DNA from 3 places in the Endozoicomonas lisbonensis genome. Region 1 is predicted to be linked to each of the others. Evidence: predicted binding sites of a transcription regulator. Region 1 holds the regulator's gene; each other region holds the start of a gene.
The links. The regulator LexA, encoded in region 1, represses DNA repair genes until DNA is damaged. The targets are predictions, from matches to a motif close to TACTGTNTANNTANACAGTA.
Positions count from the first base shown of each region.

Region 2: recN (DNA repair protein RecN) is a predicted target of LexA. The motif match lies at 2,892-2,911, and genes of this name have one in related genera.
Region 3: ruvC (crossover junction endodeoxyribonuclease RuvC) is a predicted target of LexA. The motif match lies at 3,257-3,276, and genes of this name have one in related genera.

Region 1 covers NZ_JBEWTB010000002.1:4,682,143-4,692,881, reverse strand. The annotation lists gene V5J35_RS22200 (DUF523 and DUF1722 domain-containing protein) at 1-325, shown strand, start outside; gene V5J35_RS22195 (YaeQ family protein) at 373-909, opposite strand; gene V5J35_RS22190 (hypothetical protein) at 988-1,821, opposite strand; gene V5J35_RS22185 (hypothetical protein) at 2,164-2,682, shown strand; gene V5J35_RS22180 (hypothetical protein) at 2,800-3,360, shown strand; gene V5J35_RS22175 (ATP-binding protein) at 3,374-3,814, opposite strand; gene V5J35_RS22170 (STAS domain-containing protein) at 3,817-4,149, opposite strand; gene V5J35_RS22165 (PP2C family protein-serine/threonine phosphatase) at 4,168-5,361, opposite strand; gene V5J35_RS22160 (hypothetical protein) at 5,560-5,901, shown strand; gene nagZ (beta-N-acetylhexosaminidase) at 5,998-7,017, opposite strand; gene V5J35_RS22150 (L,D-transpeptidase) at 7,077-7,565, opposite strand; gene V5J35_RS22145 (TetR/AcrR family transcriptional regulator) at 7,643-8,266, opposite strand; gene lexA (transcriptional repressor LexA) at 8,432-9,031, shown strand; gene V5J35_RS22135 (hypothetical protein) at 9,056-9,472, shown strand; gene V5J35_RS22130 (hypothetical protein) at 9,495-9,740, opposite strand; gene V5J35_RS22125 (PTS sugar transporter subunit IIB) at 9,899-10,192, opposite strand; gene V5J35_RS22120 (DUF6586 family protein) at 10,352-10,739, opposite strand, start outside.
Region 2 covers NZ_JBEWTB010000002.1:1,671,738-1,682,476, reverse strand. The annotation lists gene fur (ferric iron uptake transcriptional regulator) at 42-449, shown strand; gene V5J35_RS08490 (glycine zipper family protein) at 725-1,129, shown strand; gene recN (DNA repair protein RecN) at 1,191-2,864, opposite strand; gene V5J35_RS08480 (hypothetical protein) at 3,064-4,632, shown strand; gene grpE (nucleotide exchange factor GrpE) at 4,810-5,409, shown strand; gene dnaK (molecular chaperone DnaK) at 5,652-7,580, shown strand; gene dnaJ (molecular chaperone DnaJ) at 7,754-8,899, shown strand; gene V5J35_RS08460 (hypothetical protein) at 8,928-10,739, opposite strand, start outside.
Region 3 covers NZ_JBEWTB010000002.1:4,062,890-4,073,628, forward strand. The annotation lists gene V5J35_RS19355 (FmdB family zinc ribbon protein) at 1-211, shown strand, start outside; gene aspS (aspartate--tRNA ligase) at 312-2,093, shown strand; gene V5J35_RS19365 (YebC/PmpR family DNA-binding transcriptional regulator) at 2,183-2,929, shown strand; gene ruvC (crossover junction endodeoxyribonuclease RuvC) at 3,316-3,840, shown strand; gene V5J35_RS19375 (carboxymuconolactone decarboxylase family protein) at 3,875-4,417, opposite strand; gene ruvA (Holliday junction branch migration protein RuvA) at 4,554-5,165, shown strand; gene rarD (EamA family transporter RarD) at 5,217-6,155, opposite strand; gene ruvB (Holliday junction branch migration DNA helicase RuvB) at 6,287-7,291, shown strand; gene V5J35_RS19395 (ATP-binding protein) at 7,617-10,739, shown strand, end outside.

The DNA of each region.
Region 1 (10,739 bases):
TGCGAAAGGTAAAACGATTCCTCTTGAGAAGATGTCTGAGGACTATTTTGAACAGTTTATGACGTTGATGAAAAAGAGGGTGAACCGTAAGTCCCATACCAATGTGCTTCTGCATATTCTCGGTTATCTGAAGAAATCCATCAGCAGTGCTGACAAACAGCAACTGCTGAAACAGATCGAGAATTATCGCACCGGCAGCATTCCGCTTATTGTGCCACTAACCGTGTTAAAACATTTTGTTGAAGTCCACGGCAGCGAGTATATACAGAACCAGTACTACCTGGCGCCTCATCCGGAAGCCATGGGATTGCGTAATAATCTTTAATCCGGGGTAATCCGGGGTAATCCGGGGTAATCCGGGGTAAAAAGTATCTACATGCGCTGCTCAAGCACCAGATCAAGGCTGCACTCACCGTCACTGAGCAGTACGTGTCCTTCCTGAATGGTCATATTCAGCTGCATGGATCTCTGGGAAAATTCTGCCAGCAGCTGAGTCTGCTCCTGGTTCAGATTAAAAATCCGCAAATTTTCAAACCGGCTGAATTTATCACGGTTAACCTGCCACCACATATCGCTGGTATTGCCGCCATAGTTGTAGAGCACCACGCTCTGTGCCCGGCCACAGGCTTTGCGAATACGCTTTTCATCGGGCTGTCCAAGATCAATCCAGAGTTCAATCTCTTCGCTGTAATTTTTTAACCAGATATCCGGCTCATCCTCAGTACTGAGCCCTTTAGTAAACGACAGATGCTCATCAGCATGCAGGGCAAAAGCCAGCAGACGAATCATCATACGCTCATCGGTCTCGGAAGGGTGGCGGGCAATGGTCAGGTTGTGTGTCTGATAATAGTGACGGTCAAGATCAGCAATCTGCACTTCCGCTTTGAAGATAGTGGCTTTCAATGCCATAAATTACAGCTCAATAAAATAAAAGGGTATTCTACTGATTAGGAATACCCTTTTACAACGCCTGCTCCAGTCAAAATTTTAATGCACCACTACTTCGGCAGGGCTGTCCACGTTTTCATCTCGATTACGCAATGCAAAGGTAAACAGGTTGTCGTAAACAATCGGGTAATCAACCCCGGCAAAATCCAGCAGCTCAGCCAGTTGTTGGGCAGAGTAGCCCTGCTCAATCATGTTGCTGACCATGACCCTGAACTGCTGACGGGCTTCCCTGAACGCCTGATAGTATTCAAGCTGTTTCAACTGCGCCAGATGGTCTATATAAGGGTAAATCAGCTTCTGCATTTTAACTGACAGGTCTTCAGGTGATTCCGGCACCTCGTTAATATTACGGGTTACCTGTTCTATACCATGACACGCCTGCCGCTTGTCTTCATTACTGGACGAAAGGCGTATATTGGCACCACAGGCAACAATACGCTCTTTAATGGTTTGCAACGCTTCCTGTGAGGAACCAAAGTCACTCAGACGACCCGCCATGCGTTTAGCTGACCAGTCCCGAATTTTATCTTCAAGATCCGCTTTCACCTTGACCAGAACATCCGGGGCGACGTTTTCACGCCCCAACCGCATCATCCACTCAGACAGCAGCTGTTCATTGATGGTACTCACAGTATTACCCGGCTCCTGAATCTTTTTCTCCAGGTAGGCAAGGTAAAGACTCCGCAACTGATAGCGATAACCTTCTACCACCATACCCACCGGGCTGCTCAGGTAAGCACTGGCCATCATGCCGTACTGAATCGACGAGTTGATTAATGGCTTTGAGCCTGTCCGGACGGTTTCATCTTTTGATGGTTTGGCAACAAGACTGACGGGCAAGGCTAACAGGGAAACTAGCAACAGTTTTTTCATCAATATCTCCAGCAAGTAGATCAGGGGGCAGGTCTGGTATTTATCGGCCAGACTGTTCCCTCATTAGCACTGAAGAAAAAAATTCATATTTTTCGCACGAAAGCACCTGAACAACGAGTCAGAAAATATGCCCCCGTATAGGGTCCAGAATGGCTACGCAATTCATGTTCTGCGGGTGGAACTGGTATTATTTGATCGCTCAAAAAGTCAGCTCAACAGACCCGTTATTAACTACAATTTGTGCTAAGCCTGTTTGAGGAGTTCAAATGAGAGCGCGTCTATGCGTAAGTCAGGTGCCGAAAGCTCACTTTCAGGTTCATAACCGCTCGCAGCAGTCAGTCAATGGGGATAAAAAGCTACTTTTCTGGTTATGTTTTTAAAGCGGACATCGGTCTCCCTTATGATCTTTTTCGAAAAGGCTTTCAAATAGAGTCGCCTTTTAATGTTGGACAGTCTCAAAGTCAGGGTCGGGGCTCGATATCAGGAGGTGTTTTGACCAGCCTGAGTGCAATAGCGGCTGGTTATACAATAGTTCAAAGTCAATGCCCAAGGATATTTGTTTACCTTATCGATGCCATGGACTACGGCGGCATATTAGAAGAGCAGCCAAATATGCCGAGATCTTACAGGTATCTGGAGTCGCACCAGCTGCGCTCATGTAACGTAAGATTTACCCACCCAATTTTTGATTCAGACGTTGTAGGATGTGTATGGTCTGATCAGTTTCCGAATCCGCAACAGGCAATATGGTTCCCGCGAGTTGCGCTCGGTCCATCCCGACTTCGTTTAGCTGTAAACCCTGACTACCACGGAGGCATGGCGAAAGCTGAGGAAATTGCGAGGCTTTTCAGTTTTGATTGACTACGGAACAAAGAATAGCTTTGACAGAAAGCCAAATCTCATAGTGAGCGATAAGTAGTGAGCAATAAATAGTATATGTACTATCCTTGTTCAGCTAACAATTAATTCAAGAGCTTTATGTCAGTCCACAACAAAACCATTATCTTTGGCCTGTGCATTCTATTTGTTTCAGCCACACTGTCTGGCTGCGCAGGTCGAACCGCACACCCTGTGACGATTCGCCAGTATGGCGATGAAAATCGTTCCTGTGCAGCCCTGGAAAGCGAATTAAGGTTTATCGAGTTGGAAATATCAAGACTGGTACCCAAAACCGACAAAACCGGAAAAAATGTTGCTCTTGGCGTAGCAGGTGCTTTCTTTTTAGTACCATGGTTCTTTATGGATCTCAGCCAGGCAGAACAGATTGAGATTGATGCCTTCCGTCAGCGCTACAACTATCTGGCAGGATTAACGGTCGACAAACGTTGCGATAAGCCTCGTCAGCAAATACCGGACTTCAGGGATCCGGCTGCGTTTCAGGAGGAACAATTGAAAATGCAGCAGGAACAACTCAATCAACTACAGCAGCAACAGATTCAACAACTGCAACAACAGCAGATCCAGCAACAGATTGAACAACAGAAGCTTGAGCTGGAAAAACAGGAACAGAGGATGCGAAAAAACAGAACCACCCCCTGAAAACTGAGGGCGGTTAGTGTCTGAGGGCTTTGCTCATAATAAAGCTGTTCTTGCCCTCTTCTGTCTCATAGGAGACATCATCCATCAGCTTGTTGACAATATGCAGCCCCCGACCGCTGCACAACCAGGTTTCAGGATGATCGGGGTTAATCTCTTCTGGCTCCTGGCTATCGATGACATCACTGGGAATAGAGGTTCCCCAGTCGCTGACCGATATGCTCATGCTGGTTTTCTCCAGCCCGACACAAATCTCCACAGGATGCCCTGCCTCATTGCCATAGGCATGTTCAATGGCATTATTGACAATTTCTACCAGACACAACTCCAGGCGGTTAATTTCTACGGGTGACAAAGTCGTCATGGCACATACGCCTCTTACTGCCATTGCCACCAGGGTCGTATTAGAAAGCTGGCTGTCGATCTGTAATCTCAGCAGCTGGTTGGAATCAGGCATACTCAGTCCCCCTGGACAGCATCCGCAACACTATCATGCAATGAGAACAGCTTATCCATAGACGTCAGGTCGAAAAGGTCTTTAACCGCAGGCTGGGCAGAAGCCAGCGCAAATAAACCGGAACCGGCTGTTTTCTTCAGCCCGGCGACAAGAGAGCCAAGACCGCTGCTATCCATGAATCGAACCTGGGACAGATCTACTACTATTTTCTCCTTCCCCGAATCAATCTGGTCAAACAGGAACACTTTGAATGACTCAGCAATCGAAGCATCCAGCCGACTCTCGTCGACCAGAACCACTGTAAAAACGCCCTCTTCACGTGTTTCAAATGCCATGGTTTCCTCCCAGGCTATTCAAGGTTTCCATTCCAGAATCAGGAAAGTGACATCGTCTTCAAATGTTTCGCCTTGATTCCAGTCTCTGACCTGCTGTTCGACCCGTTTAACGGCTTGTTCCAGATTATCAGAAAAACTGTCCTTCAGACACGTCAGCAGACGATCCTGTCCAAACTGTTCGCCACTGCCGTTCTCACACTCCGTTATACCATCAGAATAAAGGAACAGACGGTCACCGGGCTGCAACTGGATGCTGGTCGATTCATACTCCATATCCGGCATCATGCCAATCGGAACCCCCCCTCCGGATACGGGTTCAACCCTGGATTGTGAAATCTGTAACCATAACGGGGGCGGATGCCCTGCCTGTGATATCTGCACCTGTCCGGTACGACTGTTAATCAGCCCATAGGCAATGGTGAAATAGAGCATCGACTCCGCAGTAGCCTGAAATCGCCGGTTCAGACTGACCAGTACTCTTTCTACAGGGCGAACCTTATAGAACGGCGACTTATCCATAAAGTCTTTAACAATGCCGCCTCTGTCTGAGGTTTCAGACATAATATTATTCAGGGTAAAGCTGAACAGTGCCGACGGTATACCATGCCCTGCCACATCAAGCTGATAAAAGCTGACATGCTCGCCATCCAGTGCCTGATAACCAAACATATCCCCACCCAGAATACGACTGGGCTGGAAAAACCAGTTAAAGCTGACGTGCTGAATAGTGGCTGGCTGACAGAGTAATCCGGCCTGAGTGGCGGCAGCGGATTCAAGATCTTTTTCTATAATTTCAATCGCCCTGGAAATCTGCCGGTTTCGCTCTTCCAGGGTGCTTTCCAGCTGAATAATCCGCAGACCGGCATTAAGCCGCGCATCCAGCTCCTCGAAATTCACAGGCTTGGTGAGGAAATCATCCGCACCGCAGTTCATACCTTCGACAACGGCTTCCCGTTCCGTTTTGCCCGTTAGCAGAATAAAGTAGGTGTAATGTTCAATCTCACTGCCACGGATAGCTTTCAACAGGTCAATGCCATCCATTTCCGGCATCATCCAGTCACTGATCACAATCCTGACCGTTTTATCCTGCTGCAATATCGCCAGAGCCTCTTTGCCGTCTGCCGCTTCGAGTACCTGGTGACCTTTCTTGCGTAACACCACTGACAGCATCAGACGCTGGTCTTTGGCATCTTCAACAATAAGAATATTCATGCCTGAGCTATCGGCATAAGCGGTTCAGGCTTAAATACCGGAATGACCTTAATTATAAGGACAGACTGACATTCACAAGCTACCCGCAACCCTGACGGTCAAACGACTATCGGTTTCAGTCAGTTTTTTATCATTGGTACTTGTCAAATGCAGCAGTATGATGTTCCTTTTCTGAAGGTACAAATACAGGTAGAGCTAATGTTACGCCGTCCTCCTAATATTCCATTCCAGATCCGATTTAAAAGTGAAGCTGTAGGCTATGTTATCCGCAACCCTTTTGATCAATACCTAACTGCAAACCTGACTCTGCCCTGGGGAGTTAATGCTAGTATTGGGGTCATTGATACCGACTCGAACACTTACCCTTTTCCGGTAAGAGTAACAAGTGACCAGTCATTTTTCCCTGAGTCTGTAACCGTAACGGTCATGGGCTCCTCTTACCAGTCAGAAGTTTTAAAATGCTTTTCTCCGGCTTCCCCTCCCCCATTAACCACTGTAACTGAGGCTACCTATGGAAGCTTTGAAGGCACACTGGTATAGCGACACAGCCTTTCGCACCATCAACGGTGCAAACGCCCCCTCGGAAAATAGTCCTGATTACGCACATTCCGGATAACAGTATCAGTCCGTTCTTAATCAGCCATAACGCTGACGCAGATAATCAATTCGATCCTTGCAGGAGAGGTACCGCTCAGAAGCAATCAATTCCTCATAGTCCACGGCGACAGAAGCCTTAAGCGTTGAAATATCCGAGTGCTGGCGGCTTAACCGTGCCAGTTCGGGCAACACTTCCATGGCTCCAATCCTGCTGCTGAGAATAAGCAGGTCACAACCTGCCGTCAGAGCCTGTTCAACACGATTCAGGAAGCTCCCGGCAGAGGCTGCCCCTTCCATCGTCAGACAATCACTGATAACGACACCTGAAAAACCCAGCTGATCTCTCAGAATGTCCTGCAACCAGCGACGGGAAAATCCGGCAGGCTGATCGTCGACTTCAGAAAACACAATATGGGCAGGCATCACCGCATCAGCACCCTGCCCTATGATTTCCCTGAAAGGTAGCATATCGCTGGCAGAAATCTCATCAAAAGAACGATTATCTTCGGGCAGAATCAGATGAGAATCCCCGTCAACATTGCCATGCCCCGGAAAGTGTTTTATCACGCAGGCCATTCCAGCTTCCCTGACTCCTTCAATCCAGGCGGTTGTCAGCTGAATGACCTGTTCAGGTTCCGAACCAAATGCACGATCCCCGACAATATCGGTTTTACCCAGATCAAGATCCAGCACAGGAGCCAGACTCAGATCGACATCCATGGCCAGTAGTTCCGACGCCATCAGCCAGCCGGTATCTCTGGCCAGCTTCAAAGCGCCCTGAGGATCTCTTTGATAGTAACGCGACAGCTGCCCGGCTGCCGGCAAGCGCACAAACCCGTCCTTAAATCGCTGCACCCGACCACCTTCATGATCCACCATGATAATCAGGTCGGAACGTACCTGTCGTATATCCTGAACCAGGGCCTGTAACTGGTCACGGCTGGAATAGTTTCGTGCAAACAGCAACACTCCGGCAATACCGGTATGTGCCAGAAAATCCCGGTCGGCACTGGTCAGTTCAGTTCCCGGCAGATCAACGATCAGAACACCTTGTTTCATTGATAGCCTCATTAATAGCCCCCTGGATAGCTCATAGATAGCTCTGTGGAAAGTCCACACTAATCCTCAAGAATATCAATCGTCGTACCTGCAGGAATCCGGTCATACAGGTCGATAATGTCGGCTCCATGCATTCTTATACACCCTCTGGAGCCGGGCTTACCCATTTCAGCAGTATCCGGCGAACCATGAATATAGATGTAGCGTCGCATGGTATCGACATTTCCCAGGCGATTAAAACCCGGCTCCAGTCCACTTAACCACATAATACGGGACAGTATCCAGTCTTTACGACCCGGATACTTTGCCTTTAACGCCTCAGAATACACTTCCCCGGTAAAACGACGACTTTCAAATACGGCGTGTTCTGGCAGGCCACTCCCGATTTTGGCACGAATCACATGCCGGCCCAGGGGGGTTTGCCAGCTGCCTTCCTGCTGGCCTGTACCTTTACTGGCTGTAGACACAGGGTAATGAATACGCTGACCATCGTCCTGACTAAGAATCAGTTCCTGACTGGGAATATGAACCGTTATATGCACAATCATTCAGCCTTTTATTAACACTATCCGGTTATCGGCATAACCAGACTATCAATCAGGTGAGCGAAATCCGGTGCGCGAAATCAAGAGTGCGCTCGCAGACCTGCCGCCATAAACGGTACCATGCGCCGCAGGATCGTCACCATAGAATCTTCTATCGCGAAATCGCGTTTGGCAATAGCCTGAAGAGTTTCCACACCGGACATGGTGAAAACAGCAGAACCCAGGATAAAGTAGGTGCGCCAGAACATATCCGCAGGCGGTAATGTCGGGCAGGCGCTTTTCAGTAACAGATAATAACGGTGAAAAGCTTTGCCATAAGCTTCTGTCAGATAGTGTTTAAGGTGTCCCTGGTTCTGACTGTAGGCAAGCCCTAACAGCTTCATAAAGGTTGACAGGTCATCATCGTGTCGCGGCTGGACCGCTATGATCTGGTCAACCAGCAGGTTAAGCACAGCCTCCAGTTCAGGTGGCTCATCCTTAAGGGCATCCAGACTGTTCTGCAGGTTGGCTGCAAATGGGTCCAGGTAACGGGCAAACACTGCCTGAATCAGGGCTTTCTTTGACCCAAAGTGATAATTGACTGCCGCAAGGTTAACCCCGGCCTTGCCCGTAATCGATCTTAGCGAAGTTTCCGCAAAGCCATGTTCAGCGAAGAGCGCTTCCGCCGCATCAAGAATTTTTGTAACCGTATATCCCTGTCCCATGCCTGTACTCTCCGAGTTTCAAACAGCTGTTTAATACTTTCGTTTTAAACAGAATCGCTGTCAAGAAAATAGGCCGAAACAGATACGATCAGTGATATACAGCTTGAAACAGCAGAATTACTGTATATAATTACAGTCACTGTATATAAAAACAGATTAACCATCATGATCAAGCTCACCAAACGACAGTCTGAAATACTGGAACTCATCAAATCCCATATCGAAAGTACCGGTTTTCCACCAACACGGGCTGAAATTGCCAAAACGTTCGGCTTCCGCTCCCCTAATGCTGCTGAAGAACACCTGAGAGCCCTGGCGCGCAAAGGCGCTATTGAGATGACCCCCGGAGCGTCCCGTGGCATCCGTATTCCTGATGCTGCCAATACTGACGGCCTTCCGGTGGTTGGTCAGGTGGCTGCTGGTAGTCCGATTCTGGCGCAGGAACATATTGAAGACCACCTGCAACTCAAAGGCGACTTTTTTACCCCCAGAGCTGACTTTCTGCTGCGTGTTAAAGGCATGAGCATGAAAGACATCGGCATTCTTGATGGCGACCTGCTGGCGGTTCACAAGACAACTGACGTGCGTAATGGTCAGGTAGTTGTGGCACGCATTGACGATGAAGTCACCGTTAAACGGTTTGAGAAAAAAAAGAACACCGTACTGCTGCACCCCGAAAACGAAGAGTTTGAAACCATTGTCGTCGATTTGACTCAGGACCTGTTTGCCATTGAAGGCTTGAGTGTCGGTGTAATCAGGCACTGATGACATTCGTGGAGGAGGAAGGTTATGCGAACGCACACAGTTACATCCCGTTCAAGGGGATCAGATAAACCCAGAGTGAATGAATTGATTCTGTCCGGCCCTGCCTGGCAGTCAGGGCTGTTTCTATCCCCAGTCCTGTCCAAGCTGGCCAACGAAGAAGAACAGCGCTGGCTCACCCTGATCCTGTCTGACAACAACCCTACCCAAACCATTAAGTGGCTAAAGTCAGAGGGTATCAGCAGCTGCAATGTCAGGGTACTCAACCGCGCCAGCCGCAAGCAGCCACTGGATCTCACTTACCAGGCTCTTGCCTGTGGCACCAGCCATACCGTGATCAGCTGGATAAACCAGATGGATCAGGAAGAGCTTTCCAAACTCGAAGATGCTGCCCGCAGCGGACAGTGTAACTGCCTGACCATCAGAAGCAGGGATGCGGCCTGAAAGCTTGCGAGGAAAATGCGGGTCAGTGCAGTACCCGGTGTTCGCAGGTGTCATCTTCATTCCGGTGTGGACTGGTAACCGCTGCCAGCTCCAGCATCCCGGCATCAAACATCGCTTTAGCCACCTGCAGATAGTCTTCCAGCAGGCAACTGTGAGCTTCGTCAGAAAACTTCAGGGTCAGCAGCGGTTCGGCATCTGGATCGTCACTACGACGCAGTACGATTTCTCCCGTCCTGAGTTCAACAATTTCCAAAGGCGGTGCAGACATAAAGATTCACTCCGTATTTACCGAGGCAACAGACTGAATCATAAAAACGAAAAATTCAAGTTGGTGACAGGAAGATAAATTAATAATGAGAGACAGATCAAACTCTACTAAATAAAGCCCGAACCATAAGACAGGAGAGGGGTCCGGGCTTTATCCTCTCAGGCTGTCAGCGACAATGCATACTGCAAAACCTTAGAGCCATTCATTGTTCCATAGTCCAGTGGTGTGATGGCTTCTACAGGAACATTGTAAGCTGAAGCACGGCTCTTAAGGTCATTGAGCATATACTTGACCTGTGGCCCTAGTAGAACCACGTCAAACTCCTTAACCATTTCATCAAACTGACCTGCTCCATACGCATCAATTTCAATGTCCTGGTTCAGCTCAGCGGCAGCCTCTCGCATTTTTTTAACCAACATGCTGGTAGACATACCAGCTGAACAGCACAGCATAATTTTTGTCATCTGAATGGCCTCGTCTTGGTTGTTTCTCATTCCCGGATTTCACTATATCGGAGTTGCAACAGAAATGTAACCGGTTTCATGTCGAGGTATTTTAAATACGTTTTCCTTTTTGACTGACATCAATAAACATCTGCTAAAGAGTGTTTACTACCATTCAAGGTTGAAATTCCGGAAATGCCCCACCAGCTCTTTAAATCGCTTCAAACAATCCTTTCCACCGTCTACAGTCAGGCTGGCGTTTTCACCCTCTTCTTCCTGAGTGACCAACTGAATCAAGCCATCGCCCTGTGGCAACCCTTCATACTGATAAGGAATAAAAAGACCCTGCCAGTATACTTCCAGCTGTTTTAACCAGCTGTTATCTAAGAGGGCTTCCAACTGTGTAAACTCAGAAGCGACTTCGCCCTTCTCCCTGATCAGCGACAGGGCTTCAGTAAACGATGGCGCCACCTCACACGAAACTCGATAGGACTCCAGGATTTCAGCCAGCAATGATCGCCAGGCCAGTTGCAGCTGCAGTATAAAGCCTTCCCTG
Region 2 (10,739 bases), 3.0 Mb from region 1:
GATAATAGCAGGGTTCACCTGTTAAAGGTTAGGGAAACGTGTTGGAAAATCAAGAATTGCGCAAAGCGGGTCTGAAAGTAACGCTTCCGCGAGTTAAAATCCTGCAGATCCTGGAAGGCTCCAAGGGTCTTCATATGAGTGCCGAAGATGTCTACAAGGCTTTGCTGGAGGCAGAAGAGGATGTAGGCCTTGCTACGGTCTATCGGGTATTAACCCAGTTTGAAGGTGCTGGCCTGGTGGTGCGGCATAACTTCGACAGCGGACACTCCGTGTTTGAGCTGGCCCGCGGAGAGCACCATGACCACATGGTGTGTATGGAAAGCGGAGAGATCATCGAATTTATTGATGAAGAAATTGAACGCCGGCAGAAAGAGATTGCCGACCAGCATGGCTATGAGATTGTGGATCACAATCTTGTGCTTTATGTAAAACCTAAGGAAAAGTCCTGATTAAGCCACAGCTCAACAGGCGCTGACCGCGGAGCAGGGCAGAGTCATACAGCGTTTCCAGTAATGTGTGAGTATTGAAAGAAACCGGCTTTTTGCTGGTTTTTTTTGCGCACATAAAGAGCATTTAATATGAATGAATGCTGACTGGCAGTGTGATTTTATACTTTTTTCTTTATTGGACAGGCGGTTTTTTGTACGTTTTACCCATTTTGAAAATCCTGAACGGGTTGTCAAAAAAACTGTTCTTGCTTCTGCTTATAGAGATGTAAAGTAGTATGAAAAAAATAACAGCCCTTATGGCTTTTCCTTTGCTGGCAGCCTGTGCCTACAACTCAGCCCCTGTGGTTGGTCCTCATGACAAAACAGAAGCTGAGTATCAGCAGGATTTTGCTGAGTGTCAGCAGTATGCTGCTCAGGTCGATAAAGGAGAGGCTGCCAGAACGGGGGCCGTGAATGCGGGTGTGCTGGGTGCTGTATCCGGAGCCGTGTCTGGAGCCGCGATTGGTTTGATCGACGGCGGAGTAGCGGAAGGTGCTGCCATAGGTGGTATTGCAGGTGGTACTGCCGGTGCTGCGGGTGGTGCGGCAGGCGGTGCAGCAAAAGCGACTCAGGATCAGGCTTATGTGCTTCGCCGCTGTCTGGCGGGTAAAGGTTATGATGTGCTGGATTTGCGCCCATGATTTCAGGCTGGTGCGTCGCTTTATAAACGGTTACGCCTCTTTATAAAGCTGGCAAGCCAAGTTATAAAGCTGGCAAGCCAAGCATCTCTTCGGCATGAACCAGTGTGGAGCGAGTGATTTCCACCCCGCCCAGCATTCGGGCTATCTCGTTGATACGGTGGTCACCGTTAAGGTTGGCGATACGAGTGCTGGAAGCGGATTTGCTGTGCTTCTTACTGACAAACAGATGTTGATGCCCCTGTGACGCTACCTGTGGCTGGTGGGTAACGCACAACACCTGGCTTTTTTCGCCCAGTTCTCTCAGCATGGAACCGACAATCTCGGCGGTTCCACCACCAATGCCGACATCAACTTCATCGAACACCATGCTGGGAATGCGGGAGGTCTGCGCAGTAATCACTTGTATTGCGAGACTGATACGGGACAATTCGCCGCCGGATGCCACTTTTGCCAGAGGGCGGGGAGGCTGTCCGGGGTTAGTGGTGACCAGAAATTCAATGTCTTCCTGTCCCAGTGATGAAAGGGTTTTGGTGTCGTGCGGTGTTAATGAGACATTGAACTGGCCCCGGGACATTCCCAGCAGGCTCATGCGGGCAATCACCTGCTTTTCCAGTTTGCGGGAGGCTTTCTGACGACGTTCAGACAGTTTTTCTGCCTTGGTCTGATACTTGTGTTTGAGTTCGTCCAGTTTGCTTTGCAGGGCGTCTGCGTGTTCATCGCTGAACTGTATTTTTTCCAGTTCAGTGGCAAGTGATAGTTGTTTGTCCAACAGTTCATCGGGTTGAACACGGTGTTTTCGCGCCAGATCGTATATGGCACTGAGTCGCTCATCCACTTCCTGCATACGTTGAGGGTCGGCGTCAAAGTGGTCAATAAAGTGGTTCAGCTCGCCTACGGCTTCTTCTACCTGAATATGGGCCGATGAAAGCATCTCCATGGTGCTGTTAATGGCTAAATGGTCAACAGAAAGATCGCCGAGCAGATGCATGCAGTGAGTGAGTTGCTGAAGCAGGTTGCCTGCATCGCTGTCGGAGCAGATATGGTTGATTTGATGGCAGGCTGACAACGTGGCTTCGGCATGGGTGAGTTGTTGCAGCTCTTTTTCCAGCCCGGTGAGTTCCCCTTCCTGCAACGATAGTTGTTCAAACTCTTCCAGTTGATAGGTCAGCAGCTGCACGCGCTCATGCTGTTCCTGCTGGCTGCTGAGCAATTCGTCCAGTTCCGTTTGCAAACGATTGTGCTGGTGGGCGATAAAGGCAACGTCTGTCGCCAGTTTGCGGGTATTGGCATAATCGTCCAGCAAAAGGCGGTGGCTGTTCTTTTTTAGCAGGGATTGCGATTCGTGCTGACCATGAATGTCGACCAGTAACTCACCAATGCCGCGCAGGTCTGAGAGAGGAGACGGGGTGCCGTTAATATAAGCTCTGGAACGACCTTCCTTTGTTATGACCCGGCGTAAAATGCATTCGTTGTCGCTGAGCAGTTCCTTGTTTTCCAGCCATTTAATGGCATCCGGGCAGTGATTCAGGTCAAAGCATGCGTGAATTTCAGCCCGGTCAGCGCCCGTACGTACGCATTCCGGATCGGCACGGTCGCCAGTAGCCAGCCCCAGGGCGTCGAGCATAATGGATTTGCCCGCACCGGTTTCGCCGGTAATAACGGTCATGCCGGATTCAATATCCAGGTCAAGTTGGTCAACGATGGCGAAGTTGCTGATAGACAGTTGGGTCAGCATAACGGCTTCCGGAGGCTGCTTTAGTATAACTGTTTATATATACAGTAACCTGAAGTCGTTGCGGCGTAAAGGCTTGGAGAAAAAGTTTTTCAGGATTAAAGGTTGCTAACAGTCTGGTTGGCCTGCCTGACAATAAATGAATTTTTTCTATTTTATTAACTCCTTACTGGTACAAAGCTTATTACGTAAGGAAAAAATCATGGATCCAATGTCATCTTCAGCAGGTAGTCCTTTGCAGGGAGCGGGTTTTCAGAGAGAAAAGACCGATGTAGAGAGTAAAGGGAATGAGGCGTTGAAATATCTGCCTCCCTCTGATGCCCAGGATAAACCAGAACAAAAAGAGCTGGCTTTTCGATCTACTGGCTTATCTGAAGAAAGTACGTCGAGTGGACCTTACAAAGCGCTTGCACAGTACGATGCCGAAAAGATTATTGGTGTGTGGACGCAGTTTTTCAAGTCAAGCCAGATAGAAAGGATAAAGATGCAAAAACTGGTGAATGAAGCTGTTTCTGAAGGAAAGCTAACCATGGAAGAGCTTATGCAAAAAATTTCAGAAGTCCCGATTGCTTCAGGGATCCAGGCGAGTAAGCTGCAACTGATACGAGAAAAGACGAGTAAAGAGCATCTGGATCTGTTAAAAGCGCAGCCTGCTCCTCCTGAGAAAAGTTCCGGAGATAGTAGTGGTGAAGTTGCTCAGGATTTACCTGATGTCGGAAAAATTCAACTCAATGTTCCGCTGACAGGCTACTTAAAAGAGATTGATGAATTAAAGGGATGGGTAGAAAAACTAAAAGCTATGGGGCGGCAACATCCGGGATACAGGCCACTGCTTAATAAGGTTAATGAGAAGATAGGGCAGTTAACTGACCTTGGTCGAAACATAAGACTTGATGTCGGTCCTTATAAAACCATTATTACTGAAGTAAGCACTATTCTTGAATCGGCTCATAATACAGATGTTTTTTTTGACTTGAGAAAAAATCTGGAGTCAGGTGTTTCTATTGGCGATCTAAGTAGAGAGTTTTCTTATGATAGTTGGATTGCTGATAACGTCAGTGTTTTTTCTAAAAAAGTAAAAAAAGCTATGCTGGAAAGTGGTCTTTCATTGCAATCGATCAGCATCAGGAATCATGTGGATCCTCATCACAGGAATAAGGGAAGACCTATGTTGATTCTTAATTACCGTGAAGGTTTTCAAACCAGTTATCTATATTACCCTTTTACAGAAGTGTCGCCTGATGGTAGTGCCGTAATGTTATCGCGGTCTCACACCGAGGATGATCATCTTTTTGATATGGGGGCAATAAGCGAGAGAAAATTCTTTAACCGGCACTCCGCTTATAGAGTTTTTACAGAAACTGCGATTCATCCGGATAACTTTAGGCAATCAGCATTGACGCTTTCTTTATACGATAACAACAATCAGCTTGTTAGTAGGGTCAGTACGCAGACTGGTGAGTTAAACGTTTTAGATTTCTATGAAGAAACAGGTAATCATAAAACCAAACATGTCGCCTGGCACAGCTTTCTCAGGCAAATGGTTAGTGATTTCGTGAGCTATGGACAAGGTTCTTATTATTACGGGCCTGCCAGTGTGGCAGGTGATGTACCTTCTCATATAACTTTCCGAAGTGCTGGCCTTTCAAGAGGGGCCCCTTCCGCCTTTCGGGGAGGTTTTTTTGATGCACGCGGTGCAACAAGTGATCCATTTACACCTTACGCTGAACTTTACGAAAAAGCTGAAGAAGAAAACAGCGATTCTGAGTAACCGTTAGAAAGGCAAGCCTCCCAGAACTCAGTCTGAGTTTGGAGAGGCTTTGCTTTATCGCCAGGCTTTCAGTCTGTAATCATCTTGCAAAAAACTTTCCACCTCCTCTTGAAACCCCAAAAGCCAGCCCCATATAACCCATCAGTAAAAGATTTGACTCCCAACCGGAGATTCGGAATGACAGTTGAAAACGGTAAGCCTGAAGAACAGGTAGCTGAAGAAGCAGTAGCGGCTGAACATGAAACAGTAGAAGAGTTCGTGCTCAACGAAGAAGGTGGTGTACCTCTTGGTGATGAAGCAGAACAGACTGCGGACAGCGAGCTGCAACAGCAGGTTGAAACCCTGACCGAACAACTGGCACAGGCCAAAGACCAGACCCTGCGCGCCCACGCAGAGATGCAGAATATCAAGCGCCGCTCTCAGCAGGATGTTGAAAAAGCCCACAAATTTGCCCTGGAGAAGTTTGTCGACTCCCTGATTCCGGTGGTAGACAGTCTGGAGAAAGGTATTGAAAGTGCCGAACAGGCGGAAGGTAATCATGAAGGTCTGATTGAAGGCATGAACCTGACCCTGAAGCAGTTCCTGTCTTCCCTGGAAAAATCAGGCGTAAAACAGGTCGATCCGGCTGGTCAGCCATTTGACCCGAATTTCCATCAGGCCATGTCTATGGTGCCTAATCCTGATATGGAACCCAATACTGTCATGGATGTTTTCCAGAAAGGCTACACCCTGAATGACCGCCTGGTTCGTCCGGCGATGGTGGTTGTTTCCAAATAAAAAAAGCAGCTATTTAAAGTAGCTGGTTTAAAAAATTGAAAAAAGTCTGTATCGGACACTTGAAAAAAAATCGGGCGATCCCATATAGCAAAACGAAGGCCATCGACCTCCGGATCATCAAAACGCTTTACCGGTCTCTGATCAGGTAAAGCACACAGGATGACAACGGCAGATGGCAAACCGGATTTAAACAGTTTTCAAAGATTTAACGCTCTGAATTCAGAGCACTGGAGATAACCATCATGGGTAAAATCATCGGTATTGACCTGGGTACAACAAACTCCTGTGTATCCATTCTGGACGGCGAAAAAGCCAAGGTTCTGGAAAACGCTGAAGGCGGCCGTACCACTCCTTCCATCATCGCTTTTGCGGATGAAGGCGAGATTCTGGTAGGTCAGCCAGCCAAGCGTCAGGCCGTTACCAACCCTGATAACACCCTGTTTGCCATCAAGCGTCTGATCGGTCGTCGTTACAAAGATAACGTCGTTCAGAAAGACATCGAGATGGTACCTTACAAAATCGTTGAAGCCGACAACGGCGACGCGTGGGTAGAAGTTAAGGGCGACAAAAAAGCACCGCCCCAGATTTCTGCTGAGATTCTGAAGAAGATGAAGAAAACTGCTGAAGACTACCTGGGTGAGTCCGTGACTGAAGCGGTAATCACTGTACCAGCGTACTTCAACGACTCTCAGCGTCAGGCCACTAAAGACGCTGGTCGCATCGCCGGTCTGGAAGTTAAGCGTATCATCAACGAGCCTACAGCTGCAGCGCTGGCTTACGGCATGGACAAGAGGAAAGGCGACCAGACCATCGCGGTTTACGACCTGGGTGGCGGTACTTTCGACGTATCCATCATTGAAATTGCCGACGTAGACGGCGAGCATCAGTTCGAAGTACTGGCTACCAACGGTGACACGTTCCTGGGTGGTGAAGACTTCGACCTGCGTCTGATCGACTATCTGGCAGAAGAATTCAAGAAAGACCAGGGTATCGACCTGAAAGGCGACCCTCTGGCGATGCAGCGCCTGAAAGAGGCAGCTGAAAAAGCGAAGATCGAACTGTCTTCCGCACAGCAGACCGACGTTAACCTGCCATACATCACGGCTGACGCAACCGGTCCTAAGCACCTGAACGTTAAGGTAACCCGTTCCAAGCTGGAATCTCTGGTAGAAGACCTGGTTCAGCGTTCTCTGGAGCCATGCCGCATCGCGATGAAGGATTCCGATCTGGATCTGTCCGACATCGACGAAGTGATTCTGGTAGGCGGTCAGACCCGTATGCCAATGGTTCAGGAAAAAGTGGCTGAGTTCTTCGGCAAAGAGCCTCGTAAGGACGTAAACCCTGACGAAGCGGTGGCTATGGGTGCTTCCATCCAGGGCGCAGTTTTGGCCGGTGATGTAAAAGACGTTCTGCTGCTGGACGTTACTCCGCTGACTCTGGGTATCGAAACCATGGGTGGCGTAATGACACCTCTGATCGACAAGAACACCACCATCCCGACCAAGAAGTCTCAGGTGTTCTCTACCGCTGACGACAACCAGACTGCAGTAACCATCCACGTATGTCAGGGTGAGCGCAAGCAGGCGTCTGCGAACAAGTCTCTGGGTCGTTTCGACCTGTCCGACATTCCACCGGCTCCACGTGGTATGCCACAGATTGAAGTAAGCTTCGATCTGGACGCTAACGGTATCCTGAACGTATCCGCCAAGGATAAAGCGACAGGTAAAGAACAGTCCATCGTGATCAAGGCGTCTTCCGGTCTGTCCGATGATGAAATCGATCAAATGGTACAGGACGCTGAAGCCAACGCTGCAGAAGACAAGAAGTTCGAGGAACTGGCTGCTGCACGCAATACTGGCGATGGCCTGGTACACGCCACCCGCAAGACTCTGGAAGAAGCGGGCGACAAAGCGACAGAAGAAGAGAAGACTGCAATCAACGCTGCCCTGACTGAGCTGGAAGAAGCTCTGAAAGGCGACGACAAAGACGCTATCGAAGAGAAGAGCAAGGCTCTGTCTGAAGCGTCTTCCGGTCTGGTTCAGAAGATGTACGCTGAAGCTCAGCAGCAACAGCCGGGTGCTGAAGGCGCTGCTCAGCAGGAAGGTGCTTCTGCTACTGCGGACGACGCTGTTGATGCCGAGTTCGAAGAAGTGAAAGAAGACAAGAAGTAAGCACGGCATTCCGCGCTGCGGTATGAAGTGAGTTAAACGACAGCGCGGGATTATTCCCGCGTTGTTGCATTTAACAAAAAGATTAAATGATCGGGAGTGCTCCCGGTGTGAAAACGGTTAAGAATATTTAAGAGCCTGCGGGTACAAGTGCCGCAGCTCTCAGGGTTTTACTGATGGCAAAACGTGATTATTACGAAGTTCTCGGCGTAGCAAAGGGTGCTTCGGACAAGGAAATCAAGAAGGCCTACCGCCGGATGGCCATGAAGTATCACCCTGACCGTAATCCTGATGACAAAGATGCTGAAGAGCACTTCAAGGAAGTCAACGAAGCGTTTGAAATTCTGTCTGACGATCAGAAGCGGGCTGCTTATGATCAGTATGGTCACGCTGGTGTTGACCCCAATATGGGTGGTGGACACGGCGGCTTTGGCGGCGGTGCCGGTGGCTTTGGTGATATCTTTGGCGATGTGTTTGGTGACATCTTCGGTGCGGGTGGCGGTGGCCATTCCCGCAGCAGTGTTCAGCGTGGTGCAGACCTGCGTTATCAGCTGGATCTGAGCCTTGAAGAAGCGGTTAAAGGTACGACCAAGAAGATTCGTATCCCAACCCTGAACGAGTGTGGCAGTTGTCATGGTACGGGTGCCAAAAAAGGCACATCGGCAACCTCCTGTACCACTTGTGGCGGTGTGGGGCAGGTTCGTATGCAGCAGGGCTTCTTTGCTGTTCAACAAACCTGTCCGGACTGTCGTGGTTCCGGCAAGATGATTAAAGACCCTTGTCGTGAATGTCACGGTGAAGGTCGTGTGCAGGAATACAAGACGCTGTCCGTTAAAGTACCTGCCGGTGTTGATACGGGCGATCGTATTCGTCTGTCCGGTGAGGGTGAAGCCGGTGTTAACGGTGGCCCTTCCGGTGACCTGTATGTACAGGTAAGCGTTGCCGACCACCCGATTTTTCAACGTGATGGTAAGAACCTGTACTGTGAAGTGCCGATTACCTTTGTTGATGCTGCGCTGGGTGGCGAACTGGAAGTGCCGACCCTTGACGGCCGCGTTAAGCTGAAGATTCCAAAGGAAACTCAGACCGGTAAGCTGTTCCGTCTGCGTGACAAAGGTGTTACGCCGGTTCGTGGTGGCAGTCGTGGCGACCTGATGTGTCGTGTAGTTGTTGAGACGCCTGTGAAGCTGACTGAACGCCAGAAAGAGTTGATGCAGGAGTTGAAAGACACCTTTGCAGCGGAAGGGGAGGCGCGTCAGTCTCCGAAGAAAACCTCTTTCTTTGAAGGTGTGAAGAAGTTCTTTGACGATATGGCGTCCTGAGCGAGTTTCCCCGGGGGGCGAGGTGCGCTTAGTTGTTAGCGTCTCGATCCCTGAACTTTCGGATCAAGCCGATAATTCTACTGTCAAAAGAGCTCTGCTCAAGGTAATTAAGCAGTCCGGCGATGTCCGTCTGATCAACGCTTTCCGGGTAGCGACTTAAAATATGCTCAACAATATCGCCTTGGTTGTGGCGGGCGGCGATGGTTAGCAAGGTCTGATTAGCGGGGCGGAAAGTGTGGGTCAGTAGCTCTGGTCGCTGGCTGATGGCCTCGGTCAGAGCCTCCGTCTCACCCATCGCGCAAAGCAGGCGCACTCGCTCAGCCTCCGGCATGCCGGCTTGCCAGTCAAGGGGGGGAGAGAATACCTGTCTCGGTTCGCATCTGGATAACAGTTGTTCGGCAATTGCTCTGGGAGAAACCGAATCCACTAAATCCCATGGATCATCGAGGGTTTCCTTAAGCCAGAGTTTCTGCTGGTAGAGTAAAATGGGCAAAACCATAAAAAACTGAATGCGTCCATTGCCGTCGCCATACTGGTGTTGTCTTTGTAGTTCGCAGCAAGCCTCTGTGGCGGCTTCAACAATATCAAGAGCATCTGTTTTTGTAGCGATTGTCTTGTAATAGCGGTCGAGTACCTCCTGACCATCCTTCTGTTTGCTTTTGCTACAGTAGACGATCTTGAAAGTCGTGGCGTGGTCATCAGCCTTTACCATATTAAGTTCAAAATAAGAGGTTGATCGCTGTCTTTTTTGCCTTGCCTGCCCGGTGTATATAATTTGGCCCCTTGTGATAAAGTTTTCTTTCAGCAAGATTCGCATCCGGTCATGAAACTGGTCTTCTGGCAGACCGGATTTGTTAAAGATCATGCACTCTCGCATCATTTCAATAAAAACGGGGTGGTCTTCAGCCTTTTTAACCACCAGTCCGTACTGGGCGTTCTTGCTGCACAAAGAGCTACCGACAATGGCAGCTGCATGATTGATATCAATCATTGACAGTCTTTTATCTGGCGAGCTGACCAGGCGGTTGAGTAGAAACATAAACGCGCGGTAGCTTCTCTCCAAAAAGCCCTCCTCATTGTTCAGCAAGAATCGCTGATTGGGGCTCTCGCATAATCGTCCCTCAATCATTAGCTTGTGGAGTGAGGTGTCGCTTTTTGATAATCCGGCGCAGGTAAGCTGCCTGCGCTCCCACTGTTTAAATGTCTGCTCAAGGCTGACACTCCGGTGTACCCCTTTCACAAAGTCGGTAAAGGCACGCTGGGCAAATTTATTAGAAGAGTTGCAGGCACTTTGGCGGTATTGAAGAAAATGCTGAATGGCTTCCTGTCGGGTTTTCTCGTCCGCTTCAGTAAAGCTTTGGCTCAGGGCAGTGGAGCATAGGTGAGTAAAGTGCAGGCCAGCCTTAGAGGGCATCAAATAATAGAAATTGCCTTTATAGTCGTAGTGGCTGTCAATAATCCCGGGCGAGGCTCTAAGGTAGGTGGAGAGCAGGGTGTCAGCGATTTTCTCAGCCGGGAAGGGGTCATCGAAAACGTCACTGGACTCTAACTCACCGTCAGGCTCAAGAGGGTCACGAAAAAGGGTGTCGGCAGTGAACAGGGGAGGGCTGTTTGTATGAGTTCTGGTAGAGTTGCTCTGACTCGTCATCACCGGGGATTGAGTGCCGACGTGAAGCACCTCACGCAGTGTCAGTGGGGTGGCGATGTATGGCAGCGTTGGCTCGACTGTCAGCAAGGTGTTGTCAGTGCTGGTGGTCTCCCCATAGAAACTGCCGTATAGCGCAGCGACAACTCGCTCGAAGCAACGAGCCACAAAGCCGGAGACAGGCTCAATTTCATT
Region 3 (10,739 bases), 620 kb from region 1:
CAGCGATGCTCCGCTGACTGACTGTGGTGATTGTGGTGAATCTGCATTGAAAAAACTGCTGAGCGCCCCGGGCTTTCGTCTGAAAGGCGGCGGTTGGTACGAGACTGACTTCAAGGGTGGCAAGAAAAAGAACCTCTCGTCCAGCGACAACCACTGCCCCAGCCGGAGCTCCGGCAGTTCCTGTGGCTCTTGCCCGGCAACCAGCCATTAATCATTGCTGGTTTATTACTCGTTTATAAATAGTCTCAGGGGTTGTGTTTCCCTCAAGCCCTGTTGAATCCGAACTGAAAACCCCTGTTTCGAGGTATGTTATGCGCAGCCATTATTGCGGCGAACTGAATCTCTCCCATAACGGGCAGGAAGTGACCCTGTGTGGATGGGTACACCGCCGCCGCGACCATGGTGGTGTTATCTTCCTGGATATGCGTGACCGTGAAGGCACCACCCAGGTCGTTATCGACCCTGACACTGAAGAAGCATTTGCACTGGCTGACAAAGCCCGCAGCGAATACGTTCTGAAAATCACTGGTCTGGTACGTCCGCGTCCGGAAGGTACCGTCAACCCAAATATGAGTACTGGTGAGATCGAAGTGCTGGGCAAGCAGGTTGAAGTCCTGAATGAAGCCCAGACGCCTCCATTCCAGATTGAAGGTTACACCGATGTCGGTGAAGATGTTCGTCTGAAGCACCGCTTTATCGACCTGCGTCGTCCGGAAATGCAGGAAAAGCTGATTCTGCGCAGCAAGGTCACCAGCGCAGTTCGCAGCTTTATGGACGGCGAAGGCTTCCTGGATGTTGAAACACCGGTTCTGACCCGTGCAACTCCGGAAGGCGCCCGTGACTATCTGGTACCAAGCCGTACCCATGAAGGCAAATTCTTTGCGCTGCCACAGTCACCACAGCTGTTCAAGCAACTGCTGATGGTGTCCGGTTTTGACCGTTACTACCAGATCGTTAAGTGCTTCCGTGACGAAGACCTGCGTGCTGACCGCCAGCCAGAATTCACCCAGATCGATATCGAGACCTCCTTTATGGATGAAGCGGGTGTGATGGGTATCACTGAAAACATGGTGAAGAAAGTATTCAAGCAGGTTCGTGATATCGACCTGGGTGAATTCCCTCACATGCCATACGCTGAAGCCATGAGCCGTTATGGTTCTGATAAGCCTGATCTGCGTATCCCGCTGGAACTGGTTGACGTAGCTGATCTGATGGCTGGCGTAGAATTCAAGGTCTTCAAAGGACCTGCTGAAGATCCAAAAGGCCGTGTTGCGGCGCTGAAAGTATCCGGTGGTGCTGAGCTGTCCCGTAAGCAGATCGACGACTATACCAAGTTCGTCAGCATCTATGGTGCCAAAGGTCTGGCGTGGATCAAAGTGAACGAGATTGAAAACGGTGCGAATGGCCTGCAGTCTCCAATCATCAAATTCCTGGGCGACGACGTCACCATGAAGATCATGGAACGTCTGGAAGCCAAGAACGGGGACATCGTCTTCTTCGGAGCCGACAAAGAGAAAGTCGTTAACGAAGCCCTTGGCGCACTGCGTTGCAAGCTGGGTGAAGACCTGAATCTGTTCACTAAAGAGTGGGCACCGCTGTGGGTCGTTGACTTCCCAATGTTCGAGGAAACCGACGATGGTAAACTGACAGCACTGCACCATCCGTTCACTGCACCAACCTGCTCCGCAGAAGAACTGGCTGCTAATCCGGCTACGGCTCTGTCCCGTGCTTACGATATGGTGATCAACGGTTACGAAGTGGGCGGCGGTTCCGTTCGTATCCACCGTGAAGAAATGCAGCAGACTGTGTTCGGCGTTCTGGATATCCAGGAAGAAGAGCAGCGCGAGAAGTTTGGCTTCCTGCTGGATGCTCTGAAGTACGGTGCGCCTCCACACGCTGGTCTGGCGTTTGGTCTGGATCGTCTGGTGATGCTGATTTGCGGTACTGACAACATTCGTGAAGTGATTGCCTTCCCGAAAACTCAGTCTGCCGCCTGTGTGATGACTCAGGCTCCCGGCGAAGTAGACGGCACTCAGCTGCGCGACCTGAACATCCGTATCCGCCGTGATCCGGCGTCTGCGACCAGTCACTAAACGAACGATCGGACTTTATTCATGCGTTGATTTTGTCAACAATGTGGGTGAAGTCCGGCACGAAAAAATTGAGATAAAGGGTATTTCCTATGGCAGGTCATAGTAAATGGGCCAATATCAAACACCGTAAGGCGGCTCAGGACGCCAAGCGTGGCAAAATTTTCACCAAGATCATCCGTGAGCTGGTGGTTGCGGCGAAGCAGGGCGGTGGCAACATCGAAGATAACCCGAAGCTGCGTCAGGTGGTTGATAAGGCTCTGGGTGCGAACATGACCCGTGACACCATCAATCGCGCAATTGCCCGTGGTGCTGGCGGTGATGACGACTCCAACATGGAAGAAGTGACCTACGAAGGTTACGGTGCGGGTGGTATCGCAGTTCTGGTTGAAACCCTGACAGATAACCGTAACCGTACGGTTGCGGAAGTGCGTCATGCTTTTAACAAGCACGGTGGCAATCTGGGTACCGACGGTTCTGTTGCTTATATGTTCGAGCGTCGTGGTCAGATTTTCTTCGACAACAGTATTGAAGAAGAAGCCCTGATGGATGCCGCCCTGGAAGCCGGTGCTGAAGACATTGTGACTAACGATGATGGCTCCTTCGAAGTGGTGACCGACTGGACGGAGTTCATGGCGGTAAAAGATGCGCTGGAAGCGGCAGGTTTCACTGCAGCGGCAGCGGAAGTTGCCATGGTAGCCGACGTTCAGACCGAGCTGGACAAGGATGGCGCAGAGAAAATCATGAAGCTGGTGGATCGTCTGGAAGACCTGGACGACGTGCAAAACGTTTACACCAATGCGGATATCTCTGCGGAAATCATAGAGCAGCTGGGCTGATTGATAAGAGCGCCAGGGCTGGTGAACATTCCCGGAAGCCAGCCTGGTGCCTGTTAGAATTCTATAGTCGTCTATTCACCGGCTGGTTCTGATTATAAAAAAAGCCAGTGACTGGTTACATCCAGAGATTAATCCCCATCACAATGATAAACAGTATTATCACCACTCCGGTCAGGGTCATTAGAGTTTTTAGTGTATCTCGCATAATCATCACCGAATAATCGATGGTTCCCAGCTTATGCAAGGCTGGCAGATTGTCGTAGGAGAATTTCGTAATCTTCGTGTTTTGAATTGTAAGTGTGATTTGCACGATTGTACTGTCTAGAAACTTGTATAAATGTACAGTATGCTGTTTTTTTGAATAGCGTGTTTGAGAAGAATTCTACATGGCCATACTCTTGGGTATTGATCCCGGGTCCCGTGTGACCGGCTATGGCGTTATCGAAGAGGTAGGTAACCAGTGCCACTATGTGGCTTCAGGTTGTATCCGTGTTCGAGACGCTTCACTGCCGGAAAAACTGCAGCAGATTTATGACAGTGTTTCGACCCTGGTGGAGCAGTACTGTCCGCAAAGCGTGGGCATTGAGCAGGTGTTTATGTCGCGCAATGCAGACTCTGCATTGAAGCTGGGGCAGGCTCGTGCTGCGGCGATTGTGGCAGCTGTCAATCATAAGCTGGAAGTGGCGGAGTATTCTGCCCGTCAGGTCAAGCAGGCCGTGGTAGGTAAAGGTTCGGCTGATAAGCATCAGGTTCAGCATATGGTGACTTCGATCCTGAAACTCAGTTCAACACCACAGGCAGATGCTGCCGATGCGCTGGCAATTGCCCTTTGTCATGCCCATACCCGTGCCAGCCTGGTGAGAATGGCAGGGGTGAGCGGAACAAGAAATCGTCGCCTGACCGGAAGATAGCCCGGTCTGAATAGTTCAGTCTGGAAAGCTTAGTCTAATTTGGATGAACACATAAGTGGAAGGCGGCACAGCAGAGCAACAGGTCCAGAATCTGCTGGGGTTTGTAGATCTGTTTCAGCTGCTTCCAGTGTTGTTCACTGATGGCTTGTTCTTGATAAAGCGCTTCTGCAACACGCAAAATTAGCGCTTCCCGTATAGTCCAGCCGCTGGATATCTGGCCTTTCGCGACCAGTTCAAGGTCACTGGCCTGCAGTCCGGCATCCAGAGCGCAACGGGCAATATCCGGTATCAGGTGGCGGGCGCCGGCGAGATGCGCACTGCGCAGGGCGCTCAAAGCTCTGTCTCTTACAGGAAGACTGGTATAACCCTGCATATAACCAGTGAAACTGCGGGCAGGGGGCTGAAGAGTGGGGGCGCCTTCCTGTTTATGGATCATATCGTTCAGCAGGATACGTTGTGACACGATAAAGGGAATCGGTATGGCTCCGCCGTCAATAGCCGGGTGGTATTCGCTGGCCAGACCTGCGTTGGGGAGCAGTTGCCACAGGGAGTTGAAGAAGGTCTTGAGTCTTTCCATAAGCGTATTCCAGGATGCGTGATTTTAATGCGTTAGTTGTTTTAGAGCTGGCGGAAAATACAAAGTTCGTAGCAGGCCGGTCATTGTTAGACATTCTTACGCTCTGGTCAGTCTGCGGGACGCTAAGAGGTTGAAAATGATAGGAAGAATCCGTGGAACTCTGGTAGAGAAACAGCCCCCCCATTTGCTGGTGGATGCCGGCGGGGTGGGTTATGAAGTCGAAGCACCGATGTCGGTGTTTTATCAGCTTCCGGAGGCAGGTGCGGAAGTGGTTTTATTCACGCATTTTGTGGTACGTGAAGATGCCCAGCTGCTTTATGGTTTCGGTAGTCGTGAAGAGCGGGAGCTGTTTCGAACCCTGATTAAAGTGAATGGAGTGGGGCCGAAGCTGGGGCTAACGCTGCTGTCAGGGATTGATGCGCAGACTTTTGTACGTTGTGTGCATGAAAATGACAGTGCCACCCTGGTGAAACTGCCGGGTGTTGGCAAGAAAACAGCAGAGCGCTTAATTGTTGAAATGAAGGACAAGCTTGACCGCTGGCAGTCTTCACCGCTCCTGGATGGTAAGCCAATGATTGTGGGCAGTGCTATGGCAGAAGCGGCGAGGGATACCGAGCAAGAGGCTGTCAGCGCTCTGGTGGCTCTGGGTTACAAGCCGCAGGATGCCAGTAAAGTGGTCGGTAAGATATTTGTGGAAGGTATGGAAGCGGAAGAAATCATCCGTCAGTCACTGAAAAGTATGATTTAAAGCCTGAGTCAACCACCTCGCTGGCAAAGAGATTGTTGACGGAGGAACCCGTCAACGCTGCTCTGTATGAAGTTTTGATGCTTTTTTCTGGTGGCTCACCTGATTCGGAAGCAGTCTGATCAGATCAATCACCACGATCAGGGTTGCGGTCCAGATTAAACCATAAGTGACCCATTGTGCCGCTTCAAACGACTCCTGCAATATGGCTATCGCGACCACAAAGATGAGAGCGGGCTCCAGATAAGACAACAGACCAAACAGGCTGAAAGGCAGTTTGTTGGAGGCGTTGACATACATCAGCATGGAGCAGACCGAGATAATGCCAAACAGAGGCAGCAGGAACCACAGGGAAGGTGTGTTCTGTACCAGCAGGGTGAACTCGCTGTTTTGCAGCAGAAAGTAGAGGGCAAATGGCAGAAAGAGTGACTGCTCAAAGAGCATGATGGTGACCACGCTGGCTTTTACGTTCCGGCGCACCATGAAGTAAACCGGGTAAAGCCCGGCAACCACCAGGGCTACCCAGGGCAGCTGACCCTGTTGCCACAGTTCAACAGCCACTCCGAGCACTGCCAGGGCAATGGCCAGCTTCTGGGGCAGGCTCAACTTTTCGCCATAAAACAACCAGCCGGTCAGTGCCAGTGTCAGTGGTAACAGGAAATAGCCCAGTGCCAGCTCTTTGGTTTGCTGGTTGACTGGCGCCCAGACAAACAGCCACCACTGGATGCCGACCAGTGCCGTGCCGGGTATCAGAAACAACAGGTTGCGGCGATGGCTGAGCATTTTTTTCACATCGTGCCATTGATCGCTTAGCGTAATGGTGAGCATCAGGCACAGGCTTCCGGTCAGCATGCGTACCCAGAACAGCTGGTTGCCACTGATATAAAGCTGTTGTACCAGCCATGGCGTAATGCCGAACAGGATGGAGGCTATCACTGAGCAGGTGAGCCCACGACCATATTGATAGTGAGATGGACTGGATATCTGGTTCATTTGTACTGATTAAAACCTGAAAGGCATTTTGAAAAGCCAACGGGATACCAAGGATAGCGAAAATTTTCAGCTGTGATTCGTTTTCTGACAACGAAATGATACGCTGAGAGGATTGTATAGCAGGCTTTGAAATGATTGAAGCAGATCGATTGATATCAGCGGCACCGCGCCCTGTTGAGGAAGCACAGGATCGGGCGATCCGTCCGGTTAAGCTGGCAGACTATGTAGGTCAGCCAAAAGTTCGCGAACAGATGGAAATCTTTATTCAGGCCGCTCGTCTGCGTCAGGATGCCCTGGATCATACCCTGATTTTTGGCCCGCCCGGACTGGGTAAAACCACGTTATCTCATATTCTTGCCAATGAAATGGGCAGTAATATTCGTTCCACGTCAGGGCCGGTACTGGAAAAAGCAGGGGATCTGGCAGCGCTTCTGACCAATCTGGAACCCAACGATATTCTTTTTATTGACGAGATTCACCGTTTGAGTCCCGTGGTTGAAGAGGTGTTGTACCCAGCCATGGAAGACTATCAGCTGGATATTATGATCGGTGAAGGACCCGCTGCCCGCTCTATTAAACTGGATTTGCCTCCGTTTACTCTGGTGGGGGCTACCACCCGGGCCGGTTTGCTGACGTCACCACTGAGAGACCGGTTTGGTATCGTTCAGCGGCTTGAGTTCTACAGTATTGAAGACCTGACGCATATTGTGGTGCGTTCTGCCGGAATACTGGGAGTGGATATTGAAGAGGTGGGGGCCAGAGAAATTGCCAGACGTTCCCGTGGTACTCCTCGTATTGCTAACCGGTTGCTGCGCCGGGTGCGTGACTTTGCGGAAGTGAAAGGCAGTGGCCTGATTGACGAGTCTACGGCAGATGCTGCACTAAATATGCTGGATGTTGATGCCAGTGGTTTTGACCATATGGACCGGCGCCTGCTGCTGGCTATGATTGAGAAGTTTGATGGTGGCCCGGTCGGGGTAGACAGTCTGGCAGCGGCCATCAGCGAAGAACGCGATACCATTGAAGATGTACTGGAACCTTATCTTATCCAGCAGGGCTACATCATGCGCACACCTCGTGGCCGGATGGTCACCAGGCATGCCTATACGCATTTTGGTCTGAGCGGCGAAGAGTAACCGTTGTTGATCTGTCAGGGGGACTTCTGCCCCCTGCGAACATTTCTGAGAGTCAGAAGCCTCTTCACTTTTCATAGCCTTTCCTGCACTTCTATTGATACCCGTTTTTTTGTCGATCGGATTAAATTCAATTGGCTGGAGTCCCGTTAACTGTCTATGTTGTGACTTGACCTCAATTTGTAGTCAAAGGACGCTGCGTACGGGCAGGCGACTGTTTCTTTAGCTGCAACAATATCTTCTGCTCATTGCAGGCAGTTTCTCCGCTGGGGGAATGATGTATTAAGGCTGGAACAGAATCCGGGGCGCAAAACGTATCAAACGATTTATGTCTACTTCAATCAGGCAAAAGATTACGTTATTTACCCTTGCACCTGCTGTGGTTTTCTATAGCCTGGTGACGGCTGTGTATCTTTATTTCACCTTTCACGCCGCTTCTGTGGAAATCAGTCGCAGTCATCTGGAACAGAGCCTTCGTTATGCCAGTGTCATCGACGGACATTTGCAGGAAATACATCTGGCGGGTAAGAGCCTGGGGCTGTTGCTGGATCAGCAACCTTCATCGGATAACCTGAGTGCAGTGCCTGTGAATGCATCCAGGTTATTGGGAAATGCGCGACTGGTGCTGGGGGTTGGGCTGATTTTTCCTGCACAGCCGGAAAAAAATCGTTACTGGAGTAAACGTGCAGACCAGTTTTCCAAAATGCCTGACCATTATTCCGTCCCCGGCCTGCCTGAAGCGCTTTTACAGGAATATCTTAGTGGGCAACGAGTAAAACCGAACTGGTATGTTAACCGTGTTTCCAGCCAGCCTGCGGTGTTTCGCTCTACTTATATGGTGCCGGTATGGTTTCGTGATGGTGCCTTTGCTGTACTGCGGATTGATATTGACGGCTCACTTTTAACGGCTCCATTGATCTGGGCAGACACAAAAACCCGGCTGGTCATACTCGACCGGGAGGGTATTACGGTTTACGCCAACAGTATTTCTCTGGAGAAGAACAGGGAGCTGCGCACTTTTATTAACAGCGGTCCCTGTGATGGTTACAGCCAGATCAACGTGACCCGTGAAGATACCGGTGAACTGGTTGATTTTATTGCCCGCCCCATTAAAACCCATTCAGGTAAGCCGCCCTGTGCTGTTTTTGATGAGGCATTCCGGCGGGTGACGGATAACAGGCAGTCTATTAATTTCAGGGTGGAGGTGCGCGGAGTAAAGAAGTGGGTCACTGCGACCCCAATTCCTGCTACCGGCTGGTATTTCAGTATCAGCATTCTGGAAGAAAGCATCCTGCAACCCATTGTTCGTCAGGCGGTGATCAGTGTTGGCCTGATTGCGCTGGTGTTGATTCTGACCATATTTTGCCTGTGGACGGTATCCGGCCTGATTACGCGCCCACTGAACAGGTTGAAGTCACAGATGAACGAATTTGCTACGCCTTATGGTCTGAATTCGGATGATAGTAATTGTGATGAAGCGGCCAGTCTGGATTACAGCTTTAATATGCTGTTGCAGAGACTGCAGGATCGTGAGCGGTCGCTGCAAAAAGCCAGGGCGAACAATATTGGTCATCTGGTTCAACAGCTCAAAGGCCAGTATTTTTATTTTAATCTTGATTCGGGCGGAGTCGTGACTTATGTCAGCCCTTCTATCAAGGCCATCCTTGGTTATGGTGAGCAGGAGTTTGCCGGCAGGATGCACCAGTTTCTGTCACCTTCCAGCTTGAACCGGGAATTTTCCGATAAGCTTTCAGCGCTGGTATCCGGTCAGTGGGAGGAAGCCTTTGAAGTGGAAATGGTGCATAAGGACGGCAGTATCCGCCGGGTGGAGTTGTTCTGTACGACTCATGAGAAGCCGGTAACGGTAGCCGGTGAAGACTGTGCAGGATCCGGACAGGTGCCGGTTGTTATTGAGGGGATGGCGAATGATATTACAGAACGCACTAACGATACCGAGAAGTTCAGGCAGCTGATTGCATCAGCTCCGGATGCAACAGTGATTTGTAATCAGGACGGTATTATTTCACTGGTTAACCGAAAGGTCACGGAGCTGTGTGGCTTTATCGAGTCACAGCTGGTGAACATGCCTCTGGCTTTGCTGGTGGCTCCTGAACGACGCTATGAAGAACCCCTGCTGGCTCCGGTTGATCCTGCCAGACCTGAATACCATTGTGTTGAAGAGTACCTTACAGAAGGGATAACCGAGTCAGGGCGTCGTTTTCCCATGGAGGTGTCCAGCAATGTGCTGGAAACGGCAGAGGGAAAGCAGATTTCCATTGTTCTGAGGGATATCACGGAGCGCAAGCGCATTGAAGGAGAGCTGGTTCAGGCCAAGACCAGTGCGGAACAGGCCAGTCAGGCCAAGTCACTGTTTCTGTCCAATATCAGTCACGAATTACGCACCCCACTCAATGGTGTGCTGGGTTATGCGCAGTTGCTGCAGGCAGACGCCCGGGTGCCGGAACGTTATCGGGATACTCTGTCTTCACTGGAAGAGTGTGGGCTGCACCTGATGACGTTGATTAACGATATTCTGGATATGACCAAAATTGAGAGCAGTGGTATTGAACTGGACTCTCAGCCTTACGTGCTTGAGAGTATGTTGAGCACCGTACAGGCAAACGTTAAGGAAGTTGCTCGTTCAAAAAAGCTGGCTCTGGACGTGGATGTTGACCCGAATATCAGCCCGGAAGTAATCGGTGACAGCGTGAAGCTGCGGCAGGTATTGATCAATCTGATGGGTAATGCCGTTAAATTTACCGACAATGGCAGTGTTATGCTGCGGGTGAACAGAGCGCGGAGACGGCTCAGCTTTGCCGTGATAGATACTGGTCCGGGTATCAGTGTAGCGGATCAGGCCCGGCTGTTTAAGCCCTTTGGTCAACTCAAATCCGGGCGTAAGCAGGGAGGAACCGGACTGGGGCTGGCGATCAGCTACCGTCTGGTTAAGGCAATGGGTGGGGAGTTGAAGGTGTCCAGCCAGTTGCATCGCGGCAGTAAATTTTACTTCAGTATTCCTTATTTGCCGGTAACGGTGGATACAGGATTGGCTGTAGAAAATGAGCCGGAGCAGCCCGGAGCTCCAGAGGATTATCATAATCGACGCATTCTCGTGGTCGATGACAGCGAAACCAATCGGGATATGCTCAGTAACGCCCTGCGCAGTGCGAACTTTACAGTAGAAGAGGCTGCGGATGGGGCTGAAGCTGTCGAGCAGTGCAGACAGTACCATTATGATCTGGTGTTAATGGACCTGAAAATGCCGGTCATGGACGGCCTGACAGCAACCCGGCTGATTCATGAGCAACCGGATAACAAAACGCTCAGTGTGATAGCAGTTTCAGCCAGTGTGTCGGACACGACCCGTGAGAGCATTGGCAGTGCTGGAGTGTGCGACTTTATCAGCAAGCCCGTCTGCTTCAGTGAACTGTTCAGCAAAGTATACCGCTGG